2 regions of the Streptomyces sp. NPDC086787 genome follow, and region 2 is predicted to be linked to the other one. Evidence: riboswitches for the same ligand, from Rfam matches in the RefSeq annotation. Region 2 holds a riboswitch; the other holds the start of a gene.
What was found. A riboswitch is a leader RNA that binds a small molecule or an ion and turns the genes downstream of it on or off. The one in region 2 is predicted to bind thiamine pyrophosphate.
Positions count from the first base shown of each region.

Region 1: another riboswitch for thiamine pyrophosphate. It lies ahead of thiC (phosphomethylpyrimidine synthase ThiC); the one in region 2 lies ahead of thiO (glycine oxidase ThiO).

Region 1 is NZ_JBIVBC010000003.1:75,684-78,859, forward strand. Features, by position in the region: gene thiC (phosphomethylpyrimidine synthase ThiC) at 1-1,163, opposite strand, end outside; TPP riboswitch at 1,156-1,334, opposite strand; gene ACIPK3_RS09950 (YibE/F family protein) at 1,417-2,805, shown strand; gene ACIPK3_RS09955 (SsgA family sporulation/cell division regulator) at 2,900-3,176, opposite strand, start outside.
Region 2 is NZ_JBIVBC010000001.1:968,855-972,030, reverse strand. Features, by position in the region: gene ACIPK3_RS04530 (NAD(P)/FAD-dependent oxidoreductase) at 1-684, opposite strand, end outside; gene ACIPK3_RS04525 (hypothetical protein) at 732-1,082, opposite strand; TPP riboswitch at 1,124-1,236, shown strand; gene thiO (glycine oxidase ThiO) at 1,233-2,450, shown strand; gene thiS (sulfur carrier protein ThiS) at 2,447-2,647, shown strand; gene ACIPK3_RS04510 (thiazole synthase) at 2,651-3,176, shown strand, end outside.

The sequences.
Region 1 (3,176 bases), on a different contig from region 2:
TCCCCGAGCGTGCGCAATTCCGCGAACTGCGCCTCGTCGTTGGCGTCCGCGATCGAGCCCGGCCTGAGGCCGTCGCCCAGCGAGTACGTGACGTCGTAGGCGGCGAGGATCTCGCAGAGTTCCTCGAAGTTCTCGTAGAGGAAGGACTCCTGATGGTGCGCGAGACACCAGGCCGCCATGATCGAGCCGCCGCGCGAGACGATGCCGGTCTTGCGGTTCGCGGTCAGCGGGACGTACGGGAGCCGGACGCCCGCGTGGACCGTCATGTAGTCCACGCCCTGCTCGGCCTGTTCGATGACCGTGTCCTTGTAGATCTCCCAGGTGAGTTCCTCGGCCCTGCCGTCCACCTTCTCCAGCGCCTGGTAGAGCGGCACCGTCCCGATGGGTACCGGGGAGTTGCGCAGCACCCACTCACGGGTGGTGTGAATGTTGCGCCCTGTTGACAGGTCCATGACCGTGTCGGCGCCCCAGCGGGTGGCCCAGGTCATCTTCTCGACCTCCTCCTCGATGGAGGAGGTCACCGCGGAGTTGCCGATGTTGGCGTTGACCTTCACCAGGAACCGTTTGCCGATGATCATTGGCTCGATCTCCGGATGGTTCACGTTGGCGGGCAGTACAGCCCTGCCCGCCGCGATCTCCTCGCGGACCACCTCGGGTGAGACGTTCTCCCGGACGGCCACGAACTCCATCTCCGGCGTGATCTCGCCCCGGCGCGCATACGCGAGCTGTGTGACCGCCTTGCCGTCCCGGCCACGGCGCGGCTGGCGGGGCCGGCCGGGGAATACCGCGTCGAGGTTGCGCAGGCCCCCACGGGGGGATGTGTGCCTGACCCCGTCGTCCTCGGGACGGACGGGACGGCCCGCGTACTCCTCTGTGTCGCCGCGGGCGATGATCCAGTTCTCCCGCAGCGGTGGCAGGCCCCTGCGGACGTCGGTCTCCACTAGCGGGTCGGTGTACGGGCCTGAGGTGTCGTACAGCGTGACCGACTGCCCGTTGGTGAGATGCACCTGACGGACCGGCACGCGCAGATCGGGACGTGAGCCCTCGATGTACCCCTTGTGCCAGCCGATGGACTTCCCGGTCTCCTCGCCGACCGCGTCCGGCGCGTTCGCGCCGTTCGCGTTCTGCGCTGAGGCAGGCGTGCGTATGTCCTTCTTGGTCATGAGACCTACTCCCTACGCCGGCATTACCCGGTAACAGGTTCAGCGGTCGACGCAGCGGCTTCCGTCTCTGTCGCCATTCGTGTGAACCAGCTCGTGTTCCACGTGAAACATGGCGAATACGGAGGTCAGCGCCCTCTCAGCCCGGTGCTCCGAGCTCCCGCGTGTGCAAAGGTGCTTCTACGCTAGCGTCAATTCGGGCGAGATGAACAGAGGGCCCCTCTCTCGTTCTTGCGATGATCGGCCGGTGACCACGATGCAGAACCACCCGTACGAGCCGCCCGAGCCGCCGCACACCGGCTCGGGAGAGGGCGACGGACGACACGGCGGCGGACACGGCCACTCGCACGGTCACAGCCACGGCCCCGCAGCTCCGGTCTCCAAGCACCTGCGGAAGGTCATCGCGGCCATCCTGATCCCGTTCGCCACGGCGGTCGTCGTCGGGCTCGTGGTGCTCTGGCCCGGCGGCGCCCCGTCCCACGAGCGCACCGGGGTCGGCTTCGACCGGCAGACCCAGCAGGCCACCGTCACCGCGGTGGTCGAGGTGAGCTGCGAGTCGGTGAACGCCTCGGGACAGACCCCGCCCGATGACACCTCCAGCGGCGGGAACGGTTCGGCGTCCCGGAAGGCGAACGGCACCTGCAAGAAGGCGACGATCCGGATCGACACCGGCAAGGACAAGGGCCGCACGTTCACCGAGATCGTGCAGCCCGACCAATCACGTCAGCTGCACCAGGGCGAGAAGGTCGTGGCCGCGTACGAGCCGTCCGCGCCCAAGGACCTGCAGTACTCGGTCACCGACGTGGACCGGAAGTTCCCGATGGCACTGCTCGCCGGGATCTTCGCGATCGCCGTCGTGGCGGTGGGTCGCCTGCGCGGCGTGATGGCGCTGATCGCACTGGCCGTCAGCTTCCTGGTGCTGACCCTCTTCATCCTGCCCGCGATCCTCCAGGGAGCGAATCCCCTGCTCGTGGCGGTGGTCGGGGCGAGTGCCATCATGCTGATCGCGCTCTACATGTGCCATGGCCTGTCGGCACGCACCTCGGTCGCGGTGCTCGGCACCCTGGTGTCGCTCGTGCTGATCGGCCTCCTGGGTTCGGAGTTCATCGACTGGGCGGTACTGACCGGCAACACGGACGACAACACCGGCCTGATCCACGGCCTGTATCCGTCGATCGACATGAGCGGACTCCTGCTGGCCGGCGTCATCATCGGTTCTCTCGGTGTCCTGGACGACGTGACGGTCACACAGACCTCGGCCGTCTGGGAACTGCACGAGGCCAACCCGTCGATGGGCTGGCGGGGGCTGTACCGGGCGGGCATCCGTATCGGCCGTGACCACATCGCGTCGGTCGTGAACACTCTCGTCCTCGCCTACGCCGGGGCGGCGCTGCCTCTGCTGCTGCTCTTCTCGATCGCGCAGAGCAGTGTGACGACCGTGGCGAACAGCGAACTGGTGGCGGAGGAGATCGTGCGCACCCTGGTCGGTTCGATCGGCCTGGTCGCCTCGGTACCGGTCACCACGGCCCTGGCCGCTCTGGTGGTCTCGGCAGACCGGCCGGGACCAGGACAGGAGACGGGCAGGACCGCGGACGGCCGGCCGGCCACGACGCGCGGTGGACGGGGCCGACGCCGCAAGAAGTGACGCCCGGGCGGCGCATTGCCGCCGGATCAGGAGAAGCGTTACTGCACCGGTCCACACAGCGCCACCGAGCGCCGTGCGCTCATCCCCATGACGTTCAGCCGGCGCTCTGTTCCTCGGCCAGGATGCGGTCCAGGGCCTCGTCGAGATGGGCGTCGAAGTCGGCGAGCGCTCCCTCCTGACCGAGCGGGACCAGTTTGTCCGTGCGGTCCAGGAAGGCCACCAGCGGCGGCGCCGAGGAGCGGAACACCGCCTGGTCCCCGCCGACCTGAAGCCGGATCAGGACCTCGCCCAGCACGTCCGAGTCGGTGGGCGCGATGTGCACATCGCCGTCGCCGCACGGCCGTCCCACCCCGTCGATCAGCAGCTCACGT
Region 2 (3,176 bases):
GGTGCCGTCGCCGAGGACCACCGCGCCCGGCTCGACGCCCGCCACGCGCGCGCGGGTGCGCAGGGTGGCGCCGCTGTCGGCGTACCAGGCGGTCATCGGCAGGGCCACCTCGGGCGGCAGCGCTCCGGCGAGCGGATGGTCGGCGGCCTCCACGACGGTCACCGCGCAGCCGGCCTCACGGGCCGCGGTGGCGAACTCGGCGCCGATCCAGCCCGCGCCGACGACCACGATGTCGTGCTGGCGGGTGAGCACCGGCCGCAGTCGTTCCGCGTCGTCCAGGGTGCGCAGCAGGTGCACCCCGGGGACGCCCTCCGTGCCGGGCAGCCGGACCGGTTCGGCACCGGTCGCGAGGACCAGGACGTCGTAGGGAACGGGCCCGGAGCCGGTGTCCAGCTCGTGGTCGGCGGTGCGCACCCCCAGTGCCTCGCTGCCCAGGCGCAGATCGATGCCGAGCGACTCGAAGTCGACCTCGAAGGCGGAGCCCTCGGACTTGCCGAGCAGGACGGCCTTGGACAGCGGCGGCCGGTCGTACGGCTGGTGCGGCTCGGCGCCGATCAGCGTGACGGTGCCGTTGAAACTCTGCTCCCGCAGGGCGACGGCGGTCTGCACCCCGGCCATGCCCGCGCCGACGACGACCACTCGCCGTCCCCGTGACGTGCCCCGTTGCTGCGTCTGCTCGCCCACCCGATCACCGCTCACCCGGTCACCATAGACAATTGACAAACTGTCAGTCAGGGGGCGTGCTGGGTGAGCTGCTCCACAATGCTGGTGCCGCTGCCTTCCTGGGACTCCCACCGCCAGGTCTCCTCGAGCCGTACCCGTCCGTCGGGCAGTTCGACGACCGTGGACACGCAGTGCCCGCCGGACGTGCTGCCGTCCTGCTTGAGCTGCGTGTAGCGGAAGTCCAGCCGGTCGCCCTCGCGGGTGCCCACCAGGTGCCCGCGCACGATGTCGCCGCCCGTGTACTCGGCCCAGACCACGCCGTCCTTCTCGTGGTAGGTGAACCGGGTGCGGGTGCCCACCTGGCCGGGGGCCTGGTCGGCCACCGGGGCGAGGGTCAGTCCGTCGAGCGAGCGGGCCATGACGCCGGGACTCCTTGGTTCGAGCGGTAGGGTGGCCAACGTACAGAACTCGCGGGAGCCCGGACGCACCGGGCTGAGAGGGAGGCTGGCGGCCTCCGACCGTACGAACCTGATCCGGGTCATGCCGGCGAAGGGAGGGGCTGAACGCCCATGTCGTCAGGTACGTCGGACGTCCTCGTCGTCGGGGGCGGGATCATCGGCCTGGTCACGGCCTGGCGTGCCGCGCAGCGCGGCCTCGCCACCGCCGTGGTGGACCCAGAGCCCGGCGGCGGCGCCGCGCGGGTCGCGGCGGGGATGCTGGCCGCGGTCACCGAACTGCACTACGGCGAGCAGATGCTGCTCGGGCTGAACCTGGCGTCCGCCCGTCGCTACCCGGACTTCGTGGCCGAGCTGACCGAGCTGACCGGCCATGACCTCGGCTACCGCCGCAGCGGCACCCTCGCCGTCGCGCTGGACGCCGACGACCGTGCCGATCTGCGCGAGCTGCACGCCCTCCAGCAGCGGTCGGGTCTGGAGGCCGAGTGGCTGTCGGGACGCGAGTGCCGGCGCCTGGAGCCGATGCTCGCGCCCGGGGTGCGCGGCGGACTGCGGGTGGACGGCGACCACCAGATCGATCCGCGTCGGCTCTCGGACGCGCTGACGGCCGCCTGTGAGCTCGCCGGGGTGGTGTTCCACCGCACCTGGGCGGAGCGGCTGTCCGTCGTGCGCGACCGGGCCGCCGGGGTCGTCACCCGCGAGGGCGAAGTCCTTGACGCGGGCCGGGTGGTGCTCGCCGCCGGGAGCCTGAGCGGGCGGCTCGCGGGCGTGCCGGACGAGGTGCTGCCGCCGGTGCGGCCGGTGAAGGGGCAGGTGGTACGGCTGACGGTGCCGGCCCGGTACGCGCCCTTCCTGAGCCGTACCGTGCGCGCCGTGGTGCGCGGCGGCCATGTCTACCTGGTGCCCCGGGAGAACGGCGAGCTGGTCGTGGGCGCGACGAGCGAGGAACTGGGCTGGGACACGACGGTGACCGCGGGCGGGGTGTACGAGCTGCTCCGGGACGCCCACGAGCTGGTGCCGGGGATCACCGAGCTGCCGCTCACCGAGACCCGGGCCGGGCTGCGTCCCGGCTCCCCCGACAACGCCCCGCTGCTCGGCCCGACCGGGCTTGACGGGCTGCTGCTGGCCACCGGGCACTACCGCAACGGTGTACTGCTCACCCCGGTCACCGGCGATGTGATGGCGTACGTCCTGGTCACCGGCGAGCTGCCGGAGGAGGCCCGCCCCTTCACACCACAGCGCTTCGCCGCGCCTTCGGCTGCGTCATTCCCCTCGCAACACGGCTCGTCACAACACGGCTCGTCACAACACGGCTCGGAGCGGTCCGCATGAACATCTCGGTCAACGGAGAGCGCCGGGAGATCGCGCCCGGCACGGATCTCGACACTCTGGTCGGTTCGCTGACCGCGGCGCCGCGCGGAGTGGCCGCCGCGGTGAACGAGACCGTCGTACCGCGCGGGCAGTGGTCCGCCACGGACCTCGCCGAGGGAGACCGTGTCGAGGTCCTCACCGCCGTCCAAGGAGGCTGACCCATGGCAGACGATCCCTTCGTCCTCGGCGGTACGCCGTTCTCGTCCCGGTTGATCATGGGCACCGGCGGCGCGCCGAGCCTGGACGTGCTGGAGCGGGCGCTCGTCGCCTCCGGCACGGAGCTGACCACGGTGGCGATGCGACGGGTCGATCCCACGGTGCACGGTTCCGTACTGTCCGTGCTGGAGCGGCTCGGCATCCGGGTGCTGCCCAACACGGCGGGCTGTTTCACCGCCGGCGAGGCCGTCCTGACGGCCCGGCTGGCCAGGGAGGCGCTCGGCACGGATCTGATCAAGCTGGAGGTCATCGCCGACGAGCGGACGCTGCTGCCGGATCCGATCGAGCTGCTGGACGCGGCGGAGACACTGGTGGACGACGGCTTCACCGTGCTGCCGTACACCAACGACGACCCGGTTCTGGCCCGGAAGCTGGAGGAGGTCGGCTGTGCGGCGGTCATGCCGCTGGGCTCGCCGATCGGCTCCGGACTCGGCATCCGTAACCCGCACAACTTCCGGCTGATCGTCGAGC